DNA from 2 places in the Idiomarina piscisalsi genome. Region 2 is predicted to be linked to the other one. Evidence: riboswitches for the same ligand, from Rfam matches in the RefSeq annotation. Region 2 holds a riboswitch; the other holds the start of a gene.
The links. Region 2 has a riboswitch for thiamine pyrophosphate ahead of thiC (phosphomethylpyrimidine synthase ThiC). Riboswitches for the same ligand answer to the same signal wherever they lie in the genome.

Region 1: linked by a shared signal. The riboswitch ahead of CEW91_RS01290 (TonB-dependent receptor) and the one ahead of thiC (phosphomethylpyrimidine synthase ThiC) in region 2 are both predicted to bind thiamine pyrophosphate.

Annotation. Positions count from the first base shown of each region.
Region 1 is NZ_CP022133.1:262,969-277,869, reverse strand. It holds gene pnuC (nicotinamide riboside transporter PnuC) at 1-328, opposite strand, end outside; gene CEW91_RS01290 (TonB-dependent receptor) at 338-2,461, opposite strand; TPP riboswitch at 2,511-2,609, opposite strand; gene fre (NAD(P)H-flavin reductase) at 2,650-3,351, opposite strand; gene ubiD (4-hydroxy-3-polyprenylbenzoate decarboxylase) at 3,352-4,824, opposite strand; gene rho (transcription termination factor Rho) at 4,832-6,100, opposite strand; gene trxA (thioredoxin TrxA) at 6,350-6,676, opposite strand; gene rhlB (ATP-dependent RNA helicase RhlB) at 6,768-8,039, shown strand; gene CEW91_RS01260 (Ppx/GppA family phosphatase) at 8,008-8,973, shown strand; gene hemB (porphobilinogen synthase) at 8,977-9,981, opposite strand; gene CEW91_RS01250 (sensor domain-containing diguanylate cyclase) at 9,999-11,738, opposite strand; gene CEW91_RS01245 (TatD family hydrolase) at 11,778-12,557, opposite strand; gene tatC (twin-arginine translocase subunit TatC) at 12,560-13,303, opposite strand; gene tatB (Sec-independent protein translocase protein TatB) at 13,300-13,650, opposite strand; gene tatA (Sec-independent protein translocase subunit TatA) at 13,651-13,875, opposite strand; gene ubiB (ubiquinone biosynthesis regulatory protein kinase UbiB) at 13,896-14,901, opposite strand, start outside.
Region 2 is NZ_CP022133.1:1,497,577-1,512,477, reverse strand. It holds gene CEW91_RS07305 (RDD family protein) at 1-232, shown strand, start outside; gene CEW91_RS07300 (cation transporter) at 256-900, opposite strand; gene CEW91_RS07295 (CTP synthase) at 1,063-2,700, shown strand; gene eno (phosphopyruvate hydratase) at 2,745-4,037, shown strand; gene CEW91_RS07285 (hypothetical protein) at 3,991-4,668, shown strand; gene thiH (2-iminoacetate synthase ThiH) at 4,619-5,767, opposite strand; gene CEW91_RS07275 (thiazole synthase) at 5,764-6,564, opposite strand; gene thiS (sulfur carrier protein ThiS) at 6,566-6,766, opposite strand; gene CEW91_RS07265 (HesA/MoeB/ThiF family protein) at 6,750-7,508, opposite strand; gene thiE (thiamine phosphate synthase) at 7,498-9,018, opposite strand; gene thiC (phosphomethylpyrimidine synthase ThiC) at 9,015-10,724, opposite strand; TPP riboswitch at 10,815-10,929, opposite strand; gene CEW91_RS07250 (hypothetical protein) at 11,034-11,828, opposite strand; gene CEW91_RS07245 (Fe2+-dependent dioxygenase) at 11,908-12,564, shown strand; gene CEW91_RS07240 (MAPEG family protein) at 12,584-13,009, opposite strand; gene CEW91_RS07235 (putative signal transducing protein) at 13,049-13,354, opposite strand; gene CEW91_RS07230 (sulfite exporter TauE/SafE family protein) at 13,372-14,148, opposite strand; gene ftsB (cell division protein FtsB) at 14,190-14,471, shown strand; gene ispD (2-C-methyl-D-erythritol 4-phosphate cytidylyltransferase) at 14,476-14,901, shown strand, end outside.

The DNA of each region.
Region 1 (14,901 bases), 1.2 Mb from region 2:
CCAGAGGTATCAGCCAAGCCCACTGTAAAAGATGCCACCTCAACGAGTACTTAGCCCCCCCGGGACTCTCTTGCGCTGCGGATTTTTGGAAACGCCACTGCCACCAGCCGTAACCCGCCATGACCACATAAATAGCCTGCAGTACCGACTCCATATACAACTTACCCTGCCAGAACAACACCGCGTAAATACTGCAGCTTATGGTTGCCGACAGCCAACACCATTGTTTCTGATGCGCCGCAAGCACTAGGTACCCCAGCGCAAATAACAGTGCGGCTAATTCCCACAAAGAGCTCATCATTAACTGTTCTAACAGGGTTTCTATCACGGCTTTTCCTTAGAACGATTTGCTAACAGTGACACCGAAACGACGCGGCTCACCGTACTGTACGTAGGTTTCGTCATTCGCGTACTGAGTTCTGGGGTCATTAGCAAAGTAGAAACCGCGCACTTCGTAATCTTCATCCGTTAAGTTCCGTCCCCATAAACTCACACGCCAGTCATCGATGTAGTAATTCACGGCAAGGTGAACCAATGTCATAGACTCAGATTTCTGATTATGGGAGTTCGAGAAATAAAACTCATCTTTGCCGTCAGCCTGCAGCACCCATTGAACATTCTCGCCATACCAACCTTCGAGACCAACATTGAATTGATACTGAGGCGCATGAGCTTGCTCACGCCCTGTCATATCCATGCCGTCCTCTGTCACAAAGCCTTCTATTTCAGTTTCCAGCCAGCTCGCAGAAGCAAATAGTGTCAACCAGTCCGTCAGTTTGTTACGGATTTCAGCCTCAAGGCCATAACCTTTACCTTCTGCGGCATTTTCAATATAACCGACAAACGATTGATTACGGTTCACCCAGCTTTTCAGCTGAACATCGTCACGCCAATGGTAAAAAGTGCTCACTCGCGAGGTTAAGTCCCCACTTGGGCTGCTCCCTTTAACACCAAACTCAGCACTCCATAGAATTTCAGGCTCAAAAGTCGCGCGCTCAAGCAGATAGTCTTTGAGTTCGTCCAGGCCTTGGTCGTCTGCTTTACCCAGAGCCTCGCCATTAACACCGCCTGACTTATAACCGCGCGATACCGTGGCATACCAGTAACTATTTGGTGCAGCCTGATACCGAGCACTAAAGCTACCGCCGACCATGGTATCTTCAGGCTGCGCGTCTATATTACGGCTGTCGGTGTAGTCATTGTCATACTGTTCAATACGCAAGCCACTAATAGTGGAGAACTTCTCACTCCAGTGCTGCGTTAATTCGCCATAGACCGCGGCATGTTGACTGCGATAATCACTTTGGAAAATATCCGGCTGGCCTAAGTCCCAATTAAAGTAATCACGCGTCAGCGCTACGTCTTTTTCGTAGTAATAGGCTCCCGCTACCCACTCAGTGACTACCCCAAATAACGCTTCAGGATCGATTGATAACCAACGAACCTCGGCTGTTTTGTCTTTTCTGTCTCTAAGGTAGGCATCAAATGACGAGTACTCCCAACCAGGAGCAATCCCAACATACGTCCAGTCTTCGTCAAAGGCGTAAGCAGTATCTGCGTTTAAAACACTGGCTGACAACTCAAGCCGGCTGTTATCCCAGCCTAGATAATTCAGAGTCGTTTTTACCGCTTCACTTTCCAGGCGATCATACCCCGGCTCATCTGACAACGTCGTTCGGTTGTTATCGAGGCTAAAGGCATCGTAACCGTTATCAACATCGTTGTAGTGCAGGACGGTGTCTAACGTCCAGTTCCTGGTAAATTCGGTGTTCAACAAAAGCCGTACGCCAAGTTCATCCCGATTGTTCGTGTCGTCTCGATCTAAATAGGTATTCTCAATGTAGCCGTCTTGCTTAAACTGACTGACAGAAAAGCGGGCCTTGCCCAGTACGCCCAGTTGCCCGCTTAATGCTAAGCCACCCATGCGTTCGTCATAATTACCAGCTGACAACTCAAACTGACCACTGAACTCTTCCGTTGGTTGCACGCTGTCCAACAACACTAAACCGGCCATCGCGTTGACTCCAAAACGTCCGCTTTGCGGTCCTCGGAAGACTTCAATCTGGTTGATATCGAAAAGCGACGCGGCCGTACCTAAGCCGCTGTAATCAATACCATCTATAATAAGGCCGACTGACGGGCTAACCGGATCAACAAATTGAGAACGCTCGCCCATGCCGCGAATCTGGATAAAGCGTGCGGTCGATGTACCACCGGAGAAGTTGACGTTGGCAAAGCTGTTGAGCGTATCCTGCAAATGCTGCGCATTACGCTGCTGCATCGCATTTTGGTCGATTATTGACACACTGCTGGTGGTTTCATTCAGCGTGCGTTTGTGAAAGTCACCGCTAACTTCAATGATTTCGAAATCGCTGGCGTTATCCTGACCATAAGCCAGAACCGGCGTTTGCAATAATGCTAAGCCAATACTGGCTGCTAAGTAAGATGTGATTTTTTGCATGGATCATTTCCTCAAAACGAAGTCAGAAACGATCCGGTAAGGCTGTATTAGACGGGTTTTCTACCATCCCTACGCCAGTATTAACCGGATCAGGTTTTAAGGGTTCGCTTTCGCATCTCAGCCGTTGCCGGCACCCCTTGGTAAAGCGGCGTCAGTATAACGCAGCTTATTGCATTAACAAATTGTCTTTAAATAAACGACAGAGCGTCACCGTAAAGGTTTTCTAACGGTACGCCTTGAGCGACAAAGTCGTCTCTAATAACGCGCACCATTTCAAAACGGCCGGCCATGTAAACTTCACAGTCTTGCAAGTCCTGTTGACGCGCCATTACCGCCTGGTGGACTAATCCAATAGAATACGGCCAGTCGCCAGCGGCGTCTTCAACCACCGGGTGATAGTCAAAGTGTTCATATTGTTTTGCTAATTGCTCAAGCTCGTCATGCAGGTACAAATCGGCCAGGCTCTTTGCGCCCCAATATAACGTTAATGGGCGCTCCGGCGTTGCTCGTAAATGCTGTTGTAGAATGGAATAGGCATAAGAGAAACCAGTCCCGCCTGCAATAATGACAGCAGGCTTATCGCTGTCTTGTCGATAAAACGCAATACCGTCAGGGCCGTCAACTTCCAGTTCACCGTCTGCGCGTATTTTATCCAGCACTTCCATCGCATAGGTGTTGTCTGGCGTTGCTCCTACATGGAGTAACCACTCACTTCCCTTCGATGGGCATGACGCAATACTAAAAGGTCGCTTATCTCTCTCGCCCATAACCGCCATCATGTATTGGCCTGCTTTAAACTCAACCGGCTGCGGCAACTGCAAACGCACTTCCCATACAGCGTCCGCTAATTGGCGCGAAATTTCGGCTTTACAGGTCATTTGTTGACTCATTCACGACTCCATAATGTTCAGTTCGTCCCACAACTGGTCGACACGCTGTTTAACTTCTTCACTCATGACAATAGGCTCGCCCCACTCACGGTCGGTTTCGCCCGGCCACTTATTGGTTGCATCCATGCCCATTTTTGAGCCAAGGCCCGACACCGGAGAGGCGAAGTCGAGGTAATCAATTGGTGTATTCTCAACCAATGTGGTGTCGCGCGCCGGGTCCATTCGGGTCGTCATCGCCCAAATCACATCTTTCCAGTCACGTGCATTCACATCGTCATCACACACAATGACAAACTTGGTATACATAAACTGACGCAAGAAAGACCAGACACCCATCATCACCCGCTTAGCGTGTCCGGAATATTGCTTCTTCATAGTGACTACGGCCAAACGATACGAACAGCCTTCCGGCGGCAAATAAAAATCGACAATTTCCGGAAACTGTTTTTGCAATAACGGAATAAAGACTTCGTTCAAAGCCACACCCAGCACCGCTGGCTCGTCTGGCGGACGACCGGTATAAGTACTGTGGTAAATTGGGTCCTTACGATGAGTCACATGCGTCACGGTAAACACCGGAAACTCATCCACTTCGTTATAGTAGCCGGTATGGTCACCGTACGGCCCTTCGGGCGCTGTTTCACCCGGTTCAATGTAACCTTCCAGAATAATTTCTGCGTGCGCCGGTACGTGTAAGTCGTTGCTAATACATTGGGTTACTTCGGTCTTGCTGTCACGCAGTAAACCAGCAAAGGCATATTCAGAAAGGCTATCTGGTACGGGCGTCACCGCACCTAAAATCGTAGCGGGGTCAGCGCCTAATGCGACGGACACCGGAAACTTTTCACCCGGATGTTGCTGACACCACTCCTGAAAGTCCAGCGCACCACCGCGATGCGACAACCAACGCATAATGAGCTTATTCGGTCCCAAAAGTTGCTGGCGATAAATACCTAAGTTCTGGCGCTCTTTATGTGGTCCCCGAGTCACCGTAAGCCCCCAGGTGACTAACGGCGCTACATCGCCCGGCCAACAATGCTGAATAGGTAACTTAGTTAAGTCGACCTCGTCACCGCTCATGACGACCTGCTGACACGGCGCCTTTTTCAGTTTTTTCGGCGACATACTCAGCACTTTCTTGTAGGTAGGCAACAAATTCAACGCATCACGGAAACCTTTCGGCGGCTCAGGCTCCTTTAAAAACGCAAGCAGTTTGCCCACGTCGCGTAGTGCCGTGACCGACTCTTGCCCCATACCCAAAGCTACCCGCTCTGGCGTACCAAAGAGATTCGCTAACACCGGCATATCATGACCTTTCACGTTTTCAAACAATAAGGCCGGGCCCTCTGCTTTTAACGTACGGTCAGATATTTCGGTCATTTCAAGGTAGGGATCGATTTCTTGCTGGATGCGTTTGAGTTCACCGCGCTCCTCGAGGAGCGCGATGAAGTCTCGCAGATCTTGATATTTCATACGCCGCTTAGCTGTTGCGTTGACGCTTCATCGATTCGAAGAATTCGTCGTTGGTCTTAGTCATTTGCAAACGGTCAATCAAAAACTCCATGGCTTCAACTTCGCCCATTGGGTTCATAATCTTCCGCAGGATCCACATTTTCTGAAGCTCGTCCTGAGACGTCAGCAATTCTTCACGACGTGTACCTGAACGGTTAAAGTCGATTGCAGGGAAAACTCGCTTCTCTGCCAACTTACGGTTCAAGTGCAATTCCATGTTACCGGTACCTTTAAACTCTTCGTAGATAACTTCATCCATCTTTGAGCCGGTGTCGATAAGCGCTGTCGCAATAATGGTTAAGCTGCCGCCTTCTTCAACGTTACGTGCGGCACCAAAGAAACGTTTTGGTTTATGCAGCGCGTTAGCGTCCACACCACCTGTCAGGACTTTACCTGAGCTTGGAATAACGGTGTTATAAGCGCGCGCCAAACGAGTAATTGAATCCAATAAGATGACAACATCTTTTTTGTGCTCAACCAAACGCTTCGCTTTCTCGATAACCATTTCCGCGACCTGTACGTGGCGACTGGCTGGCTCATCGAAGGTTGAAGCAACCACTTCACCCTGTACCAAACGGTGCATTTCCGTTACTTCTTCCGGACGCTCATCGATAAGCAGTACAATAAGCTCTGCTTCCGGATGATTCGCCGCAATAGACGTTGCAACGTTTTGCAGTAATAGCGTCTTACCCGCTTTCGGTGGCGCCACAATAAGACCACGCTGGCCTTTACCAATCGGGGCCGACAAGTCGAGAACGCGCGCCGTAATATCTTCCGTACTGCCATTACCGCGCTCTAAACGAAAACGTTCATCTGCGTGCAATGGTGTCAGGTTTTCAAAGAGAATTTTATTACGGGAGTTTTCAGGTTTGTCAAAGTTGACTTCGCGAATTTTCAGGAGGGCAAAATAACGTTCGCTGTCTTTCGGCGGTCGAATTTTACCGCCAATCGTATCACCTGTGCGCAAGTTAAAGCGACGAATTTGGCTAGGCGATACATAAATGTCATCCGGACCGGCCAAATATGACGAATCGGCCGATCGCAAGAAGCCGAAGCCGTCCTGCAATATTTCCAACACACCGCCGCCGTATATGTCTTCACCGCTTTTCGCGTGGGCTTTTAAAATAGCAAAAATGATGTCCTGCTTACGCAGACGGGCCATATTCTCAAGGCCCATTGAGTCCGCGAGCTCAACAAGCTCGTTTACGGGTTTATCTTTAAGTTCAGTTAGATTCATAGGAGGGTTTTCGAGTTATCGATTGAACACAAAGCCTTTTTATTGACTCTAGAATATTAAAACAAATGGAACGTTCGGATTTCGCGAGTTGCGAAGTCAGAAACAGAAGTTTCTCTTACTTAACAAGGCGCGCCGGTGGAGTTGGCAAGCCTGCTTGAATAGTTAATAAACAGAAGGTATCACCAAAATTAGAATTCGTCCAGTTTTGCTAACAAAAACGGCGCATAATGCGCCGCTTTTTGATACCGATTAAATGTGCTGTTCTAAAAATTCGACCAGCTGAGCACGAGACAATGCACCCACTTTCGTTGCAATGACATCGCCGTCTTTAAACAGCAGCAATGTAGGAATGCCACGAATATTAAATTTCGGTGGGGTTTGCTCGTTATGGTCCACGTTCAGCTTCCCAATAACCAACTTACCTTTGTACTCTTCGGCAATGTCGTCCAGAATTGGCGCGACCATTTTACACGGCCCACACCACTCGGCCCAGAAGTCGACCAGTACAGGTTTATCGGATTTGATGACATCTTCATCAAAACTGTCATCGCTTAGCTGAACAATTGCGTCACTCATGGTACTCTCCGCTAAATTCTTTCGCGTGGAAATATAGAATAGTATTATTTCTGTTTTTGAATACAAGCGCAAACTGATATGCTTATAACTTATGAATAAAACACATCTTTCAGAAACTCGTTTCGCTGATTTGGCGCTTCATCCCAAATTACAGCAAGCGCTATCCAATGCCGGATTCGAATATTGTACTCCAATCCAGGCGTTAAGTCTGCCTGTTGCGTTATCTGAGCGCGACGTTGCTGGTCAGGCTCAAACCGGAACAGGGAAAACCTTGTCATTTCTTCTGGCGACTTTCAACCGCTTAATGCAGAACGCGTCGTCCGAAAAAACCGATTCAGGCCCTCGTGCACTCATTATGGCTCCTACGCGAGAACTGGCCATTCAGATTGCCCACGACGCAGAACCATTGCTTGAAAGCTGTGGTTTGAACATGGGTGTCATATACGGTGGCGAAGGCTACGACGCTCAAAAGGAACAACTGAGCAATAGTCCGGACATTCTCGTTGGTACTACCGGTCGCCTCATCGACTTTTATAAGCAAGGCTTATTCTCATTGAATGACATTGAGGTGGTGGTGCTGGACGAAGCCGATCGCATGTTTGACTTAGGCTTTATTGACGATATTCGCTATTTACTTCAGAAAATGCCCGAGCCTGCGAAACGCCTCAATCTTTTATTTTCGGCGACTCTGTCTTATCGCGTTCAAGAGTTGGCCTACGAGCACATGAACGCGCCAACCAAACTGGAAGTTGAGCCGGCACAGAAAACAGCAGTGCGGGTTACCGAAGAATTATTTTACCCGTCTAAGCCGGACAAATTCCCGCTTCTGTTGACGCTTATTGAGGAAGACTGGCCAGAAAAAGCGATTGTTTTCGCTAATACCAAGCATGGCTGTGAGAAAGTTCACGGCTGGTTAGTGGCAAACGGCCACCGGGCAGGCTTACTCACAGGTGACGTCCCCCAAAAGAAACGACTCAAAATTCTCGATGACTTCTCAGAAGCCCGCATCGACTTTTTGGTTGCAACCGATGTCGCTGCACGCGGACTGCATATTCCGGAAGTGACGCATGTCTATAACTTCGATTTACCGGACGACTGTGAAGATTACGTGCACCGCATAGGACGCACAGGCCGTGCTGGCGCAAGCGGCGCAGCTATTAGCCTGGCGTGTGAGGAGTATGTTTATAACCTTCCGGCTATTGAGGAATACATTGGTCACAGCATTCCGGTCACTAAGTACGATGCCGACGCTATGTTGAGTGACTTGAGACGACCTCGTCCACCGCAACGCCGACGCCGCCACAACTCCGGCGGCAATAAAGGCAAGCCCCGTGGCCGTCGTTCAGGACCACCGAGGTCGTAATTCGCCAATGGCGCTGAAAAAGAAAAAACTGGCTGCCATCGACATGGGCTCAAATAGCTTCCATTTGTTGATGGCAGAGGTTTCAATGACCGGTTTTTTCCCAAAGCCACGAGTGCTTACACGGCACAAACAGAAAGTCAGACTGGCCGACGGGCTTAACGCAGCAAATACCATTGATGACGATGCAGCGAAACGAGCATGTCAATGCCTGTCAGGTTTTGCCGCAGAGCTCGAACAATTCCAGCCCGATGCCGTGACCGTTGTCGCGACAGCGGCACTGCGCAAAGCCAGTAATCAAATCCCACTATTAGAGCAATTTGAAAGCGCTTTAGGGCACCCTATTCAGGTGATTACCGGTGAGCAGGAAGCTGAACTAATTTACTCGGGCGTTTGCAGTGTGTCTCAATGTGCCAACGATGTACTGGTCATTGATATTGGGGGGGCCAGTACAGAAGTTATCGCTGGGCATGGGTTGATCCCGAAATACCTGCAAAGTTTAGACATGGGTTGTGTGGTTTTCCAGAATCGTTATTTTAAAGGCGGCGTGATGAGTGAACCGGCTTTCGCACAGGCAAAACGTGAAGCTACGACCCTTATTGAGCCTTTTCTCAACGACTACCGCCAGCACAACTGGCAACGTGTACTGGGTGCGTCGGGCACATTCAGAGCGGTTAGTGAAATAGCGCACGCCGAAAGTCAGCCTACGTTAACACGTGAGTGGCTCAATGAATTAATTCAACGATGCGCTCAAAAAGGAACCGTAGACGCACTCGACTTCCCGGGCTTGAGAGAAGACAGAAAAGCGGTTTTGGCTGGTGGCTTAGCGATTCTTGCCGGTATTACTGAAGCACTTAATATAGAAGAGTTTGAGGTGACTTATGGCGCACTGCGCGAGGGATTACTCGCACAGCTTGCCAATGAAGTAACGGCTTAACGGCTATTCAGACTTAGCCCACTTTTCAGCAATGGTTTTAGCAAAGTACGTCAAAATCCCATTAGCTCCGGCACGCTTGAAAGCCAGCAAGCTCTCTTCGACAACGTCTTCGCCCAACCACCCATTAGCAATGGCGGCTTGCAACATGGCATATTCACCACTGACTTGATACGCAAAGGTCGGCACACCGAATTCGTCTTTTACCCGACGCACGATATCTAAGTAAGGCATGCCCGGCTTCACCATCACCATGTCGGCACCTTCCTGGATATCCAGAGCAATTTCATGCAGGGCTTCATCAGAGTTTGCCGGGTCCATTTGATACGTCTTTTTGTCTCCGCCCTTTAAGTTGCCTGCAGAGCCCACTGCGTCTCTGAACGGCCCGTAAAATGCACTGGCGTATTTAGCGGAATAGGCCATTATCTGAGTATTATGGAACCCTTCACCTTCCAATACATCACGGATAGCACCAATACGGCCGTCCATCATGTCTGACGGCGCAACAACATCGGCACCGGCCTTCGCATGAGACAACGCCTGTTTAACCAGCACCTCGGTGGTAATGTCATTTTGAACATAGCCATTGTCGTCAATAATGCCGTCCTGACCATGGGTCGTGAACGGATCCAGAGCCACGTCGGTCATTACACCCAACTCCGGGCACTCGGTTTTTATCGCTTTTACGGCTCGCTGCGCCAAACCATTATCATCATAGGCCGCTTCTGCCATTTCAGACTTTGCAGACGCCGGCGTTACCGGAAATAGGGCGACCATAGGAATGCCTAATTCGACTAAACGTTTACATTCAGCCACCAACAAATCGATACTGAGACGTTCGACGCCGGGCATAGAGTCAACCGTTTCGCGTTGATTCTGCCCTTCCAGCACAAATACAGGGTAAATTAAATCGTTCACCGACAGCTGGTTTTCCGAAACCAGCCTGCGACTGAAAGCTGAACGTCTTAACCGTCTTAAGCGGCGTTTTGGGAATGACCCTTCATTCGTCATTTATTACTCCTGCTTTACTACTCAGCGACCTGATCACGACCTTGATTCTTAGCGGTATACAAGGCCTCATCTGCGGCTTTGAAAAGCTCATCCACGTTATCAAAAATACGATTGCTAGTTGAAATAACACCGGCACTGATGGTGATACGCTGTTCTCCGACATCAGTTTCAAAGCGCTGCTCCCTAACCATACTTAGCAATTGCTCAGCAAAGATCCGCGCATCATCAAGGTCTGTTTCCGGCAGAATAATAGCAAACTCTTCGCCACCATATCGACAAACGACATCAGCGGCTCGCTTAGCGTGCTGCCTCATTAAGTTAGCTAACTGTTTTAAAATTTGGTCACCCACCATGTGTCCGTGGGTATCGTTAATGGGTTTGAAACGGTCGACGTCAATCATCAGTAACGCCAATGGTAACTCTCTGCGCAACGTTCTGCGTAACTCGCGTTCAAGGTGTTGCTGGAAATAGCGACGGTTATAAAGCCCCGTGAGCGGATCTTCCATGTTTTTCTGTTCAAGCTCACTGTTAACGTCCTGCAATTCACGCAACGCAATTTGCAGCTCAAAGGTGCGTTCTTCAACATTTTCTTCAAGCTCTTGATTGTACTTTTGCTGCGCCGCCAGGCGTTCTTTGCGCTGCTCGTTGTAGCGCACTGCCAATACCCAAGAAAGTAGCAGTATTTCTATCCCTGAACCGAGCATGATGGCATGGCGTTGAATGAACATACTGTCTATGACACCCAAATAACCGAGCGAGTTTGCAACCACAGACAGCAATAAGCTGCACCACGCCAATGTAAAAATTCGAGCGTACAGGAAACCTTTACGCCATAAGTAAGCACCCACCAACAACAAGAAAAAGCACCCCGGGGCGGCCAGTATCAGTAGCACATGAATGCTGATTCGATAACTGGCAAATATACCGACCACTAAGCTGGCTGCGGACAAAAATGCCATAACCATTAAACCACGCCCCAGTGTATTTCGATATCGCTTCAGCTCTAATAACTGATAGGCAAATAAAGCGGCGGTTAAAAATGTCAGGCTACCAAATATGGGGATGCCCTTATCCTGAAGATAAATGGACTCGGGCCAGAGGTAGTGAAAACCCAGACCTTCCAAAGAGAGCATCAGACCGGCGAAAAACACGGTATATAAGGAGTACAGACCAAACTCCGGTTCTCGCGACGCGACAAACCCGAACAGGTTATACACCGCCATACACAGCAAAACACCGAAGTAGATACCTTCAGCAATACGGCGATTCATTTGAGTTTCAAAGAAGCCGATGTTCGATCGCACCGCTATTGGCAACCGCATAGAGCTTTGGCTGGTCGCGCTAATGTATACCATGCCACTGGTGCCTCCAGGCAGTGGTACCGCAAATTCAGACGTCGGAATTGGGCGCTCATGAAACGGCTTCGTATCGCCGAGTTCATACGTTTTTATACCCGCATCCGTTTGTATGTAAATACTCAACTCATCGAGCAGCGGATAAGCAATGTGCAGCACTCTGTCGGTATTTGAACCTTGTAACTGAAATCGAAACCAATATTCGTCAGTTGTGTAACCAAAGGAGGCTCTGTCTGATTCTAAGGCAGACCATTGCTCGTCATTAAGCCGTTTTACCTCTTCCAGTGACAGCTTTTTCTCACTGTTTGTGTATTCGATGCCTAAAGACGACCCTGTCTTGGTCAGTAACTGTGCGTTCGCTGAAAACGCAACGACCATGCCGATGACAAGTATCATCAGCATAAAATGTTTTATCAGCCGTCGTGTTAAGCGCAATACAAGTTACCCTAAGTTAAATAATCGCTTGGCGTTTTCAGTGGTTTGTTCCGCCAATGCTTCCGCCGATATATCCAGCGCCTCTGCTACTGCAGCCCCAATCACCGGTAAATACTTTGGCGCATTCATTTTAGGACGCGGCTTAATGCCTCGGGGCAGTAAAAACGGTGCATCGGTTTCCAGTACTAAACGCTCAAGCGGAATACTCGGCAAAGCGGCCAGTAATTCGCTGTTACGACGTTCATCACAAATCCACCCTGTTACGCCAAACCAGTGACCTCTCTCCAAATACCGCTCTAATTCTGCTGGCCCGCCAGTAAAGCAATGCGTTAAACAAGTTGTGTCATCATCGCAGTAGCGGTTCAACAATTCAATTTGTTTATCAATAGCGTCTCGCTCGTGGAGGTATAACGGCAAGTTAAGCTCATTCGCTAACTTTATTTGCGCAACGAATACTTGTTCCTGAGTGTCTTGAGGCGAATAATTTCGGTTAAAGTCCAGCCCGCACTCGCCAATAGCAACAACAGCTTTGTGCTCAGCAAGTGCTCTCAACTCATCAGCAAAACTTTCGGGGGCTTCTCCAGCGTCATGGGGGTGAATACCAGCAGTCATTACTAACTGCTGTGGGTATTGCTCACAAAGCTTTATCGCTTCTCGCGTTTCTTCGAGCGAGGTCGCTATAATAAGCTGCCTTGCCACTCTAGCTTTTTCCGCAGCCTCCATCACTTCAGGCAACGCCTTCAATAACCGTTTGTTGGTTAAATTCACTCCAGCATCAAACCACATCGTTAAGCCTCATCAGCCTGTTCTTTGTCATTCGACTTTGCGGGTGTGTACCAGCGACTTATTTGCAAACCCAGCTCAAACAGCAGCCACATGGGAATAGCCAGTAAAGTTTGCGAAATAACGTCCGGCGGCGTTAACAGCATACCGACAGTAAACGCCCCCACAATAATATAGGGACGTTTACGTGCCAACGATTCGCGAGTACTGACACCGCTCCATATCAGCAGCATAATGGCAACAGGCGTTTCAAACGCAATACCAAAGGCCATAAATATGGCCAGGACGAAATCAAGGTAACGGCTTATATCCGTCGCAACCGTAACACCCTCAGGAGCAGCGCCGGTAAAAAAGGCCATGGCAATGGGCAACACCACAAAATACGCAAACGAAATGCCTGCATAAAACAACAACGTACTGCTCACCAGTAGCGGTACCACTAAACGCTTTTCTTTTCGGTACAGACCGGGGGCAATAAAGGCCCAGAGTTGCCATAACAAATAGGGTATGGCGAGCGCCAATGCGATGACAAATGTCAGTTTGAAGGGCGTAAAAAAGGGAGCGGCCACATCGGTTGCTATCATCTGAGCATCGTCAGGCAGGGCCACTAGCAGCGGCTGCGCAAGCAAGTTATAAAGATCATTAGCAAAATAAGCCAATGCCGCAAACACCACCAACACCACGAGCACCGACCGCAACAGTCGATTACGCAATTCCAGCAAGTGGTTCAGTAACGGTGAGTCACTCATTCACTGTCCCTGCTCTTATCTGCCGTATTCGGTGAATTTGAGTCATCTGGCTTTTTCGAATAGGGACGTTGAACGTCAGCGGCGGCATTTCTCAGTTCAACCAGCGAGCGTTGCAATTCAGGGCTAAGATTTTCGAGATCCTGACTTTCGGCCTGTTTTAAGTGCTCGTGCAACTCTTTAATACGAAGTTCATGATCGAGTTCACTTTGGACTTTTTGCGTGTATTGGCGCACACCGCTAAGCATACGTTGGAAGCCACGAATGGCAGAAGGGAGCCGCTCGGGCCCAAGTACCAGCAGCCCGACAATTGCTATCAGCAATAACTCCCAAAAGCCAATATCGAACATTTACGATTTTCCGGATGTATCCGAGTCGTCATGTTGCTCTTTGTCTTGCAGCGACTCTTTCTTTTTTTCTTTATCGTCTTTGTTGTCAGCTTCATCATTCATTGACTTTTTGAAGCCTTTTACGGCATTACCCAAGTCTGAGCCCATGTTGCGCAAGCGCTTGGTGCCAAACAGTAAAACAACAATAACGAGCAGAATCAGTAACTGCCAAGGTGATATACCCATGTGCTTTCCTATAATCGTTTTTAGTTAAATTCGCCGTTCGACGTTTTCGGCCGGCTTCGCCAGGCCATGACGGCTAGTAATATCGTTATTATACCAGAGCCGATAGTTGGCGCCGACAATTCGGTGTCCGTCCATAATAGCGTGGTACAAATGAGTCCGCTGGCACTTAACACGGTCCAGAAGGTTAACGTTGAGGCCTGCTTTTGCGCGCGAAGCAGCGCTTGCCAACGATAGTCATTTTGCTTAGGTTGCGTTTGATACTGGCGCAGACTGTCATAAATCATGTTCGGAATTTCCGGCATTTTTTCCGCCCAGTAAGGCGCATTTTCTTTTACCGAGCGAACAACGGCACGCCAACCTAATTGCTCATTCATCCAGCGCTCAAGGAAAGGTTTTGCGGTTTTCCACAAGTCCAGCTCGGGGTAAAGCTGACGTCCTAAGCCTTCAATGTAAAGCAACGTCTTTTGCAGTAGCACTAGCTGCGGCTGCACTTCCATTTCAAACCGGCGGGCGGTATTGAACAAATTAATAAGCACATGCCCGAACGAAATTTCCGCCAGTGGCTTTTCGAAGATAGGCTCACAAACCGTGCGAATCGCCGATTCGAACTCTTCGATATTGGTGTGGCGGGGTACCCAACCGGAGTCAACATGCAGCTCAGCGACTTTACGATAGTCGCGATTAAAAAAGGCCAAAAAGTTTTCCGCCAAATAGCGTTTGTCGTCCCTGTTCAGGGTACCGACAATACCAAAATCGATGCCAATATAGCGTGGGTGCAACGGGTCGTCTTTGGCGACAAAAATATTGCCAGGATGCATGTCGGCGTGAAAGAAGCTGTCGCGGAATACTTGTGTAAAGAACACTTCAACACCGCGCTCGGCCAGCTTTTTCATATCGACACCACGGGCTCGCAGAGTATCAACATCGCTCACCGGTATGCCGTCAATGCGCTCCATCACCATTACGTTATGGCGGCTGTAGTCACTGTAAACCACCGGAATATAGAGCATGTCAGAGTTTTCAAAG
Region 2 (14,901 bases):
CGTTGTTGACGAAAAAACGGGTGACAAGCTGAGCGTAGGTAAGGCAATTGGCCGTTACTTTGCTTATATTCCAGCGGCTATTCCGTTATTTTTTGGTTTTTTCTGGATTGGATGGGCGAAGCGCAAGCAAGGTTGGCATGATCTGTTAGCGGGCAGTGTGGTTGTCAGAAGTGAAACTAAAGGGCCGTTTAAATTCGAAGATATAGATCAATCAAACGACCAACTTAGTTAATACGATGTCGGGTGTTGGGTTTTTTAACCACAACACCCTGAAATATCGGCTTTATCACCTGCTTTTACTGCTCGCGCATCGCGAATAATGCGTATTGCAGAACGCAACACAACGACGGCAATTATTGTGGCTATCACTAAGTCGGGCCAGGCCATATTGAGCTGAGCGACCAAAAGCGCAGAAACAATGACACCGGTGTTCATGAGCATGTCGTTGCGAGAACATATCCAGCTGGCGCGAATATTAATATCACCGTTGCGGGAGCTGTAAAGAAGGGCAAAGCAAGCGACGTTAACCAGCAGTGCTAAACCCGCAATCCACAATATCATGTTGGCATTGGGTTGGCTGCCAAAAACTAAACGCTGGAGTACGTCTGCTAACACTAATAATGCTAATAAAGTTTGCAGCGTACCATTAAAAATAGCTGCGTTGGCTTTGTATTTAATGGCTTTACCAACCGCGTATAAACTCACGGCATAAACGAGTGTATCGGCCAGCATGTCAAGCGAATCGGCAATAAGTCCACTGGACTGTGCTAACCAACCGGCAATGAACTCCACGAAAAACATAACCCCGTTTAGGACTAACACCGTCCAAAGCAGTTTTCGCTGTGATTTATCGATATGATCTTGTGTGGTAGCACATGAACTGCCGCAGCAGGATGACATAAACGAACTCCTAAATAGACTTTTGCTGGCGGTATACTAGCAAATCGACGTAGTTAAAGACTAGGTTGCGTGCTTTTTCATTTGTCGTCATGACCGACTTTCGGTATACTACTTTCCCGTCTTAAAGCAATCCCAAATTCGACCTGACCAACTGGGTATCACATGGCGACAAACTATATTTTCGTAACCGGCGGAGTTGTATCCTCGCTGGGTAAAGGCATTGCTGCAGCCTCCTTGGCGGCAATTCTTGAAGCACGGGGCTTAAACGTAACTATCATGAAACTGGACCCCTACATTAACGTAGATCCAGGCACCATGAGCCCGACTCAGCACGGTGAAGTATTCGTTACCGTAGACGGGGCTGAGACCGACCTTGACCTTGGTCATTACGAGCGTTTCATTCGTACTCGCATGACCAGCAACAACAACTTTACCACCGGCCGTGTCTATGAAGACATTATTCGCCGTGAGCGTAAAGGAGAGTTTTTAGGGGCGACCATTCAGGTCATTCCGCACATCACCAACGAAATTAAGCGCCGTGTTATTGAAGGCAGCGAAGGCTTTGATATTGCCATCATTGAGATTGGCGGCACGGTAGGTGATATAGAGTCTCAACCTTTCCTGGAAGCTATTCGCCAGTTAGGCACGGAAATTGGTCGTGACCATACTTTATTTATGCACCTGACCTTAGTGCCGTTCTTAGGCGCAGCAGGTGAGGTGAAAACCAAGCCAACTCAGCACTCGGTAAAAGAACTGCGTTCTATTGGTATCCAGCCAGACGTTCTGGTGTGTCGTTCTGACCGTTCATTGCCGGCGTCTGAACGCTCGAAAATTGCTCTATTTACCAATGTAGAAGAGCGTGCAGTCATCGGCTTACGCGACGTTGACAGTATTTACAAAATCCCGTCTATGCTAAAAGCGCAGGGGCTGGATGAAATTGTGACGCACCGCTTCCGTTTAGACTGTCCTGAAGCTGACTTGCACGAGTGGGAAGAGGTTCTGTATCAGGAGTCGAACCCGAATGGTGAAGTAACTGTCGGTTTTGTCGGTAAGTACGTCGAACTGCCGGATGCCTACAAGTCGGTAAACGAAGCGCTGGCGCATGCGGGGCTTAAAAATCGCTTAACCGTTAATATTCGTTACATCGACTCACAAGACTTAGAAACCAAGGGTACGTCCAAGCTAGAAGATGTGGACGCGATTCTGGTTCCTGGTGGTTTTGGTGATCGTGGTATTGAAGGCAAGCTGATTGCCGCGAAATACGCGCGTGAAAACAATATTCCTTACTTAGGTATTTGTTTAGGCATGCAAGTGGCCATGATTGAGTTTGCACGCAACGTTGCGGGCTTAACGGGCGCGAACAGCACTGAATTTGACGAAAGTTGTAGCGATCCTGTTGTGGGTCTTATCACTGAGTGGATGGATGCAAACGGGCAGAAGGAACTGCGCGATAAGCACTCTGACTTAGGCGGTACCATGCGCCTTGGGTCACAGGAATGCCACTTGGAAAAAGGGTCAAAAGCGCTTGCAATGTACGGCAAAGAAGTGGTTGAAGAGCGTCACCGTCATCGCTACGAAGTGAACAATCATTACATTGAGCCGTTGGAAAAAGCGGGCTTAAAAATTACCGGTTACTCGCACGACAAGCAGTTAGTTGAAATTCTGGAAAACCCGAACCACCCATGGTTTGTGGCGGTGCAGTTCCATCCAGAGTTCACATCAACGCCTCGCGACGGACACCCGTTATTTAAAGGCTTTATTGAAGCCGCGGGTAAATTCCGCAAAGAGCGCATGGCTTAACTGAGTCACTTAACGAAACGTTACGCATTAAACAGGATTGAAGAATGAGCAAGATTGTTAAAGTTGTTGGTCGCGAAATTATGGATTCTCGCGGTAACCCAACCGTTGAAGCCGATGTGTATTTAGAGTCAGGTCACATGGGTCGTGCCGCAGCACCGAGTGGTGCGTCAACCGGCTCACGCGAAGCATTAGAACTGCGTGACGGCGACAAATCACGCTATTTAGGCAAAGGCGTACAGATAGCAGTGGCAAACATAAACGGCGCGATTGCTGAAGCTCTAATGGGCAAAGACGCTGACAGCCAGAACGCTATCGACAACATCATGTTGAAGTTAGACGGCACGGACAATAAAGAAAAGCTGGGCGCAAACGCCATTTTAGCGGTGTCTTTGGCGGTAGCTAAAGCAGCAGCGTTGAGTCAGGGCGTTGAGCTTTATGAGCACATTGCGAATCTGAACAACACCAGCGGTAAATACAGCATGCCACTGGCAATGATGAACATCTTAAACGGCGGTGAGCACGCAGACAACAACGTCGACATTCAAGAGTTTATGATTCAACCGGTCGGTGCGGACAGTTTTAAAGAAGGTCTGCGTATGGGCGCTGAAGTGTTCCATGCTCTGAAAAAGGTTCTGCAGAAGCGTGGTTTAAGCACGGCGGTGGGTGACGAAGGCGGCTTTGCACCAAACCTGGCATCGAACGAAGAAGCTTTGCAGGTTATTGTTGAAGCGGTTGAAAACGCGGGCTACAAAATGGGCAGCGACATTACGTTGGCATTAGACTGTGCAGCCTCAGAATTCTACCGTGATGGTAAATATGAGTTGTCTGGTGAAGGCAAATCATTTACTGCGGAAGAGTTTGCCGACTACCTGGCAGAGCTTTGCGACCGTTACCCAATCATCTCTATTGAAGATGGACTGGACGAAAGTGACTGGGACGGCTGGAAAGTCTTAACTGAAAAGCTGGGCAGCAAAGTTCAGTTGGTCGGTGATGACCTGTTTGTGACGAATACGCGTATTCTGAAAGAAGGCATCGACAAGTCGATTGCTAATTCAATTTTGATTAAATTTAATCAGATTGGTAGCCTGACAGAAACCTTAGCAGCTATTGCAATGGCACGTGAAGCAGGTTACACGGCGGTTATTTCTCATCGCTCTGGTGAAACCGAAGACGCCACTATTGCAGACTTAGCAGTGGGTACAGCCGCCGGACAAATTAAAACGGGTTCACTGTGCCGCTCTGACCGGGTTGCTAAGTACAACCAATTATTGCGTATAGAGGGCGATTTGAATGGCCAAGCGCCTTACCGCGGACGACAGGAAGTCAACGTTGGCTAATCAACAAGCTGACATATTTCAGCCGCTGGCACAGCAAGGCGACTTTGCCGAGCTGTGCTCTGCGCTGTATGAACGCGAATTGCAGCAACTGTCGCAAGTCGATGACATGCCGGTTGCTGCACTACAACGCCGTTTAGCCAGCTTACCTCACTATATACGTCATGCCGCTCACGGCTGTTTGAATGCCGCTAAGCAGTCTCCGCTAAAGCTGGACGTTCAAAATGCTAGTTGGCAGGCACCGCAGCCAACGAAAGTACCTTCATCGGGTACTTCAGCGGAAAAACAAATTCCCTGGTTCTCAAAGCATGCCGCGTTAGGTCTGGTGGTGCCGGTACTTTATAAAACTCCGGAATTTACGACTATCATGCTCGACAGCATTGATAGAGTGGATACAGACAAGCAGCGTTTGCGGTTGAACTACCGAGGCTGGCTAGACTTTGCCGGGCAGGGCGAGCACGCAGAAGACACCTTACTCAAACCCAATAAACGCATTATGACAGCTGCTTGCTGTGGACATCAGTGGAATCACAAAGGTCGAATTAACCCGCGCACTCTCACGCTGCGCGAGCTGTTATTGGTTGCTACTCTGGACTGGAAAAAGTTTCAGATGGCGTTGCGGATAGCTCATTAAGCCAGTCGGTCCAAACAGGCTGTAATCCTTTTGCCTTTATCGCATTAGCCACCTCATTAACTGAACGCCCATCGTCGATAGAAAACTGCTCTAGCTCCTCATTTTCATTAGCATACCCACCAGGCTGAGTTTTGGACTCTGCACTGACGGAAGTCACCCCTAAACTGAACAGACCATCTCGTAAACTTTGTTCCTCACGGGTTGAGAGGCTAAGCTCGACATCGGGAAACCGTAATCGATAGGCGCAAATAAGCTGTACCAGCTGTTTGTTGGTCATGTCTTTCACACCTGAAACGCCACCAGTACACGGGCGCAAACGAGGAAACGACAAAGAATACCGACTGCGCCAGTAGCGTTTACGCATATAGTCGAGGTGTATTGCCGTGAAGGTACTGTCGATACGCCAGTCTTCCAGTCCAATCAACGATCCAAGACCTATTTTGTCCATGCCACATGCACCGAGCCTATCCGGTGTTTCAAGCCGCCAACGGAAGTCGCGTTTTTTGCCTTTTAAATGGTGTTGGGAATAGGTGAAAGAGCTATAAGTTTCCTGGTATACCATTACTGCGTCTAAACCGTGTTGCCGAAGCTGGTTGTATTCATGAAAAGACAGCGGCTGAACTTCAAACATCACGTAACTAAAATAACGTTTAATAATTGGCATGGCTTGCCGGAAGTACTCGATGCCGACCTTGGTCTCGTGTTCTCCGGTCACAATCAAAATGGTATCAAAGCCCTTGGCCTTTATAGCGCGGCATTCTTGTTCAATTTCAGTCACCGACAAGGTTTTTCGTTTGAGCCGGTTGCTCATTGAAAAGCCGCAGTAGCTGCAATCGTTGGCGCACAAGTTGGATAAATACAAAGGAATGAAAAGCTGTAACGTATTACCAAAGCGTTGTCTCGTGAGCATTTGCGATCGCTCAGCCAAGGCTGGTAGATAACGCTCTGCTGCCGGCGATAGCAGCGCCATAAAGTCATCATTGTTTAGTCTGTTCTTATTGAGTGCACGCTCTACGTCATCAGCGTTTGAACTGTATAACTTGAGCGTCATGTCATCCCAGCTAAGCTGTTTCCAGACATCGTAAAAACTGTTGCTCATAACGTTTCTATAAACTCGGTCAGTGGGCTGGAGGCTTGGGCATGCATTGAGCTGTTGCGATTGTTCGGGGCTGTTCCCGAAACTATGCCCGAAAGGCCGGCTTCGAAGGCGGTTCTACCGGCATCAACGGTCTGACGAAACGCGTTGGACATCGCTATCGGATCATGTGCCGTTGCGATGGCCGTGTTGACCAAAACAGCGTCAGCACCTATCTCCATGGCTTCAGCCGCATGGCTGGGAGCACCAATGCCCGCATCGACCACAACAGGTACTGACGCTTGTTCGATAATAATGTTTAAGAAGTCCCGGGTGACCAACCCTTTGTTAGAGCCGATAGGGGAACCAAGTGGCATTACCGCCTCACAGCCTACTTCCTCCAACCGTTTGCATAACACGGGATCGGCGCCACAGTACGGCATAACAACAAAGCCTTCTTTAACCAGCTGTTCGGCTGCTTTCAGTGTCTCGATAGGGTCGGGCAGTAGGTAATTAGGATCAGGGTGTATCTCCAACTTCAACCAATGGGTTTGCAGTGCCTCGCGTGCCAATCTTGCAGCGTAAATGGCTTCGTCAGCGGTTTTTGCACCCGACGTATTAGGCAATATATCGAGACCCAACTCCTTAATTGGAGTGACAATGTCATCGGTTGGCTGATTGAAGTCAACGCGCTTTAAGGCCAGCGTAATCAGTTCGCTGCCGGACGCACGAATAGACGATTTCATTACGTCGGCGCTACTGTATTTGCCACTACCAATGAACAACCTTGAGCTAAAGGTTTTATTCGCAATGGTTAGCATTTTACCCTCCTGCAACCGCTTGAATAATGGTCAATGAGTCGTCGTGATTCAGCCTATGTTCATGCCAATTCTCACGATGGATAACAACGCCGTTGACGGCAACAGCAATAGCAGCAGTGTTGATTTGTTGATGTTCAAAAAACTCCGACAAACGCAAAACGCCATCGAATCGCATTGGTTTACCATTAACGGTTATTTGCATTTTCACCTCCGCAAATTGGGCACGTTGCTGACTTGGGTAATTCAGCTACGTGCCATTGGTGACCGAGACCATCAAATGACTGAAGCAACCCCCAGGGCAATTCGTGTTGTGTTAAGTATTGAATCGCAAGAAGCGACTGCATGGCGCCAATAATGCCGACGACAGGGGCAGCAATGCCGGCGTTACTGCAGTCCAGAGGTTCTTTAACTTCAGTAGGGTAAAGGCATTGATAGCACCCATGATCGTGACCAGGATGTAAAGCGACGACCTGTCCGTTAAAACCTCGGGCAGCGCCACTAATCAGTGGTTTGTTGAACCAATAGCAGTAACGGTTAATGAGATAACGAGTGTCACGGTTATCGGTGCAATCGAGCACGATATCGCACGTACCAATGTGCTCTCTCAGAGTATCTTCGGACGCCGCCTGCGATAATGTTGTTATATCGACGTCTGGATTTATATCGGCTAAGCGCTGTGCAGCTTGTGTGACTTTAGGTAAGCCAACATCCAAACCACTGTACAGCATTTGCCGTTGTAGGTTACTTAGCGATACTTTATCGTGATCCATGAGTGTCAGCTGGCCAACGCCAGATGACGCCAGATATTGACTGGCAGGAGTGCCTAAACCTCCAAGCCCAATAATGAGTACTTGGCTGTCCAGTAAACGTTGCTGTCCACTTTCTCCAATGGAGCCAATAAGTAGGTTGCTGCTGTAGCGCAGAGCTTGTTGATCAGTCAACATGGGCAGCCTCCAACTCTTGATGAAGTTCGTTAATGGCGGCTTCGGTGTTCGCGGCTTTTGTAATGGCGCTAACTAAAGCAATGCCGTTAACACCGGTTTGTTTGACTTTCGCAATGCGCGCTTTGGAAATACCACCGATAGCGACCGTAGGTATACCGGTCGGTTTTAATAAAGCGACATAACGTACCAAACGCTCCAGTCCTTGTGGTTTGGACGGCATCTCCTTAGTTTGGGTTGTGAAAATATGACCAAGCGCAATATACGATGGCGCGTATTGCAGGGCGATAAGAACCTCGGTGTAACTGTGTGTAGAAATTCCTAATCGAACTTCACTTGAGCGTAACGCTTCTAAATCCACCGTTTGTAAGTCTTCCTGTCCTAAATGGACACCGTAAGCACCGTGTTTTATGGCAAGCTGCCAATGGTCATTAATAAACAGTTGTGCTTGATACGAATGAGCCAGCTCGATACTGCGTTTTATCGCTAACTCAACCGCTTCCGTGGGGGCGGATTTTATCCGCAGTTGCAAGGTTTTTATGCCCAGCTGCAGCAAATGTTTAACCCACTCAAAGGAATCAACAACCGGGTATAGACTCGGTGACTTACTGAGCTTTGGAAATGCTGACGTTGGCGCTGGCAGGTTAGTAGCCCGTATATTCGGAAAGTGTTTAAGGTTGTTTGGCCAACGAGTATGAGCAACCGGGCCTGGGCCTTTGCCAATCCCCGCTGCCTCCAGTAAGCCCTTGTGAACATAGGCATTAGCCAGTGTCAGAGCGTCTTCCAGCGGATAGTCATGCGCTGAAACGGCGGCAATTGCTGATGAGAGGGTGCAGCCGGTGCCGTGGTCATGAATGGTTGTCACTTTCGTCTGTAAATAGGTCAGATACGGTTGGTCATAAATTGGCGTTTTAGGTACGTAAATATCAGCTATCGCTTCGTTATCGTGCAGCTCATCTTCGACGCCGGTTATCAGCACACCGTTTGCACCCAAGTTAACGAGTTTTGACGCAGCAGTTAAAGCATTTTCTTTATCGGAGACTCTAATGCCGCTCAGCCATGACACCTCATCAGTATTGGGGGTTATCAGGTCAACAAGCGTTAACAGTCTATGGCTTTGTTTTTGCGTTAAGGTCGACAACGGATCATTTTGGGTGGTGATCATGACCGGGTCCCAGACTACAAAAGGCTTCTCAACGTTTTTAGGCCAGGCTTTCAAAAATTCGACAATGGCATCCAATTGCTCGCTGTTACTGAGCAAGCCAATTTTAATGGCCGCTGGAGGCATATCCTTCAGCAGACAGTTAAGTTGTTGGCTAACCGCCTGATCACTTAATTCATACAACCCTGTTACTGCGACCGAATTCTGTGCCGTTACTGTAGTAATAACGCTGCAACCGTGGCAATCAAAGCTTCTAGCGGTGTGCAGATCGGCCTGAATACCCGCTCCACCACCGCTGTCAGAGCCTGCGATAGTCCATACCACAGGCTGTTCAGAGCGTGCGTCAGTCATGACTCAGCTCCAACTTCATCAGCCGCTGCATCTTTAAAGGTGACATCGATGCGCTCATTCGCTAAATGCCCTGAATACTGCCTTACCTCATGGGAAATTTTCATGGAGCAGAATTTAGGACCGCACATGGAACAAAACTGCGCCGTTTTATTGGACTCCTGTGGCAAGGTTTCATCGTGATAATTGCGCGCGGTTACAGGATCTAATGCGAGGTTGAACTGATCCTCCCAACGAAACTCAAAGCGAGCTTTGGACATGGCGTCGTCTCTTGCCTGGGCACCCGGGTGTCCTTTCGCTAAATCAGCGGCGTGTGCTGCAATTTTGTAAGCAATGAGCCCTTGCTTAACGTCTTCTTTATTGGGCAAACCTAAGTGTTCTTTCGGTGTAACGTAACAGAGCATGGCGCAGCCAAAGGCACCTATCATGGCGGCTCCTATACCGGACGTAATATGATCATAGCCGGGGGCAATGTCGGTGGTTAAGGGGCCGAGTGTATAAAAAGGCGCTTCATGGCAATGTTTGAGCTGCTCGTCCATGTTTTCCTGAATTTTGTGCATCGGGACATGGCCCGGACCTTCAATCATGACTTGTACGTCATATTCCCAGGCTATCGTAGTCAGCTCACCTAAAACACGGAGCTCAGCGAACTGAGCCTTGTCATTGGCATCAGCAATAGACCCCGGACGTAAGCCGTCACCCAATGACAGCGAAACATCATATTTTGCACATATCTCACAAATATCGCGGAAATGTTCGTACAGGAAGCTCTCTTTACGGTGCGCCATGCACCACTTAGCCATAATCGAACCACCGCGCGATACAATACCCGTCACTCGGTTAGCCGTCAGTTCGATAAAGTCATGTAACACGCCGGCATGAATAGTGAAGTAGTCAACGCCTTGCTCAGCTTGCTCCAAAAGCACTTCCTTAAATATCGGCCAGGTTAGGTCTTCGGCGATACCATTAACGCGCTCCAGTGCCTGATAAATAGGAACGGTACCAATGGGGACTGGGCTGTTGCGTAGAATCCATTCTCGGGTTTGGTGAATATTACGTCCGGTCGACAAGTCCATTACCGTATCCGCACCCCAACGAGTGGCCCAAATCAGCTTTTCAACTTCTTCTTCAATCGACGAACTGACCGATGAGTTGCCGATATTCGCGTTTACTTTCACTAAAAAGTTGCGACCTATGATCATAGGCTCAGATTCCGGGTGGTTCACATTGGCCGGAATAATGGCGCGACCTTTGGCAACCTCATCACGAACAAATTCCGGGGTTACCGGGTTGTCTAAATGCTCCCGACCCATGTTTTCCCGCAACGCAATAAATTCCATTTCGGGAGTCACAATGCCACGGCGCGCATAGGCTAGCTGTGTCACGCCGCTTTTGTCGGCATTTTTAGCCCTCGCGCTTATCCAGCCTGATCGCAGTGGTTTGAGTCCGGTTTTTACATCGACGACTGAGTTAGGATCACCATAGACACTGGATGTATCATAAACGTCGACGGGTAAATTGGGTGGTGGCGTTACGCCTGGTGTTGGCTGATGCAAAGTTTCGCTTAAATGAATACGGCGAAATGGCACATGAATATCAGGCTGACTGCCTTGAAGAAATTCACGGGTTGAATTAGGAAAATAGCTGCCCGAAACGGACGTTAAAAACGATTCTGCTTGTTGGCGGTTTTGACGATTAGTTGATGACATAGCATTCTCTCCAGCTAAAAATAACAGGGTTTAGAGATGCTTGTCAGGAGTGTTGAAAGGAACAATGGCGCTGAAAAGGGGAGACTCCCTGGCCACTGCTCTCTTGTTCCCTTCGCAGGTATTAGCCTGATCAGGTTCAACGGATCCCGCTTTTGCGGTCTCAGCCTGTTACTCTTTAAGCAACGAGGCACTCCGACAAGATTCTTTTTTAGTGGAACAAAATACGTAGCTTATTGCAACAACGAATGTGTGAACAGTTACTGCTGTATCAATTTATTAACGACTCTTCGGAACCTTCTCTTGGCTTGTTTAAATACTGCGAGCTTCGAGCTCAATTCGAGACGCCGCACCATAGATTTTGCTGGCATCACCTTGCAATTCACCTTCCGGAGTAATGGTCGGCCAAAGGTCTGTTAAAGACTTCAACACATTGCGAGTTTCATCAATAGCCGATGAGGCTTTTTTGGCTTCTTCGCTATTGATTCGCTCTAAGCGGTTCAGTGCAATTTCTTTAAAGCCGAGTGCGTCCTGATATTCATGTACTTGTGCAACTTTACCTTCCTGAATACCCACAGCGTACTCATCGGCGGTTGCCATTAGCATAGTAGCGACGCTTAATAGCACGCCTTTCGCTGTCATATCGGCGATAGGTTCGTGTGCGCTGATAGTATCAAGCAGTACGTTGTAATTATTCATGACAACGTCTTTGCTGTTGTCGTTAATAACGCTGTCAGCTAACGCTTCCAGTTCATCGGCGAAGCCCGGTTGTCCGCGGTCCGAAAAAGCTTTCTTGAGACCTGCGTAAAGTTCATCGCCAGGGTGCTTCATATGAGTTTTTGCCATTTCAATGTGGCCTTGCTCATAAAGCTTCATACCAACCCAAAGGTGGCCGCGAATAAACCCAAGCTGCGCTAAAAATGCGGTGTCATTGGAACTTAAGTCTATTTCAGGCGCGGCCATTTCGCCTTCCGCCATGGGGGCTGTCATAAAAGACGCCGGTGCTGCGTTTGGCTGAGTTAATGGCGCTGCATTAACGGTTGAGGCGGCTATTGTTGATGCTAAAACGCTGCCAACACCAACCCAAACTTTTTTCTTCTCAAACATAGAAAAACCTTATGTGCTTTTTTGAAAGAATGATCTGGTGTATATTTGCAGAAATGATAACTATTCGCAAGTTTAGGCTATGATATTTCACGTTCAAAAAGCGATTGATGAGGTCGTTATAGACAATCTCATTGCAGGACTGTCTGCAGAACAATTCAGTGACGGTAAAGCCACGGCGGGCTGGGCAGCCAAAGAGGTTAAAAACAATCAGCAACTGACCGGCAAAAAAGCCAAAGCAGCCACCGACTTATTGCTTGAAAAGCTCCATACTAACCCATTGGTGCAGTCGGCTATGCGACCAAAACATGTGGCTCGTTGCAGCATTAACCGCTATGAGCCGGGTCAGTATTATGGTACCCACATGGATGACTCTTTAATGAACGGTGTGCGTACTGACATTTCTTTTACGTTGGGGTTATCCGAACCTGAAGCCTTTGAGGGCGGTGAACTGGTTATTGAGGACTCCAGCGGCGAGCGAAGCTGGCGGCTGGGGAAAGGGGATATATTGATATACCCAAGCCACTACCTACATCGGGTTAATGAGGTGACCCAAGGGGCGCGTCTGGCAATGATAGGCTGGGTGCAAAGCGTGATAAAACACCCCAGCCACCGGGAGCTTTTGTTTGACGTTGAGCAGTCCTTGAAAGCCGAGTTTGAGGCGAACGGTAAGTCGGCAAACTTTGATCGGTTGGCGAAAGTGTTTCATAACCTAATGAGAGAGTGGGCGGACATTTAATGCCGCCCACAGTACTGTTTTAGCCCGCTAAGGTGACACCGCAAACTATTAGCAAAGCGATATTGGCGAACAGACCAATCATAAAAAAGTAACTGCGTGGACTTGGGTTCTTCTCAGTGGCAATAACGTAGTAAAGCACCATGTGAATAAGACGTGCACCCACAAATATCCAAACCAGCAGCGCTGTCCAGAACGCACTTGCGCCAACAAAGAACGCCAGAAAAGTCGTGCCCAGCATAAGAGGATAGTTTTCAAGTGAGTTCATGAAGGTTCGATGCGCACGAAAAACAAACGAGTCGTGACTCAGTGACTCGTTAATCTTTCCCGGCACGGCGCCGGGTTGTTTGGCTTTGCGTCCACTAGCGACCAGCCACTGAACTAGTAAAATAACCAGAGCTGCAAAAACGCCCCAGTAAGATAGTAAATAGGTTTCAGATCCGTTCATTGTTATCTCCTTCGTTATTATTTTTAATGCATATTTTCGTCAATTGGCTGCAGCACCGCAATTCCAGCAAACCTCAAAGGCTGAGCCGTTTAATTCCTGGCATTGGTTACAACGCCAGTCGTCACCATTTGCCTGTACTTCTATTTGCTCTATGAGTTTCTGCGCTGTGGCAAGTTGAGTGTCGTCAACTAACCAAAGCTCTGGCCACGTGTCCAGTGGCGCTAAGTCGCCAGCTGCACCACTTGAAAACTCATTTTTCATAACGGTTTCTATACCGTTCATGCGTAACACATTACGCACGTTTTCCACTAAAAGTTTGTTTTCATGGGTATAAATTAACGTCATGGCGACCTTCAGTTGGTTTACAGGCGAATACTTTGAGCCAATACACTCACACCGGACAGCATCATTAATCCGAGCGTTAATTGACGGAAACGATACTCGGAAACATGATGCTGGAGCTTGTGACCGACGGTTGCGCCAATCAGTGCGCCCGGCAATAGGCTCAAAATAAGGTAAAAGTGTGCTTCTGCGTAGATGGCCTGACGTGAAAAATTGAACACGTTAGCAATGGCAATACAGCAAAAAAACAGGCTTAAAGCGGCTCTGAACTGCTGCTTAGGAATACGGGCGTTTGCCAGAAACAGAACAATGGGCGGGCCTCCGAGGGTCATTAAGCCGTTTAAAATGCCTGAACTACTGCCTACCGCAATGTGACCTGGTGCGTGTTCTGCGGTTGGAAACTGTTTGCCGCTGGCAAGAGCAAGCGCCACTGCTAAAATAACACCACCAAGAACCAACTTAATGAGTTGGTCATCAATAGCGAGTAACAAGGAACCGGCAATAATTGATGTGGTAACGCCCGATATAATCAGCCACTTCCATTGTGACGGGCGGGCGGCTTCACGGTTTTTCCAATAGATCCAGGCACCTACCATGATATTTATGACCGACAAGGCTGGTGTCAGAACGCTGATAGGAAACCACAAAGCCAAAATGGGAACGGCGAGTAGGCCAGAGCCAAAACCACTAATGCCTTGCAGCATAGCGGCGAAAAAGAATACCAATGCGGCGGCAAAATACTCCAATTTAACCTCTTTTATCGCTAATGTTTGAAAACGGCTTTTCAGTCGCTGCAATAGTCTTCATAATGACAACAATAATAACAACGGAGCTGAGCATGCGGGTGACTCTGGTCGTGTTGTTGACCTTATTCCTGGCACTACAATACCGTCTCTGGTTTGGGAAAAACAGTTTGCCAGATTATTGGCGTTTGCAACAGGAAGTCAGCAACCAAAAAGTAACCAATGAAAATCTCGAACGGCGCAATCAACTGATTTACGCGGACATTGAAGACCTGCGTGACGGTGAAGATGCGCTGGAAGAGCGTGCTCGTAATGAACTGGGAATGATTAAAAAGGACGAAGTGTTCTTCCGTCTGGTTCCGGACAGAGCACAATAACGATATGACAAGCACCGAACCCACCGAACACTGCAACGTTAAAGCGGTTATACCGGCAGCCGGCCACGGCAGCCGAATGCAAAGCAATATTCCTAAACAGTTTTTAACCGTTGGCGGTAAAACCCTATTACAGTACAGCATTGAAGCGGTATGCGCTGATTCGCGTGTAACCGAAGTGATTGTTGCGGTGTCTGCTCCGGATTCAAATGACTTACCTGATGTTTCTGAGTTAGCGGTGTCGCAGACCGTTACTTATGTTCGTGGCGGCGAAACACGCGCTGAATCAGTGTGCAAAGGAGTTGAATACGCATTGGTTCAGGGGGCAACGCACGCACTGGTTCATGATGCGGCAAGGCCTTGCTTACCTAAAGAGGCGCTAGCCCGGGTCATTGATAGCGGGGTTGCCAGTCAACACGGCGCGATTTTAGCC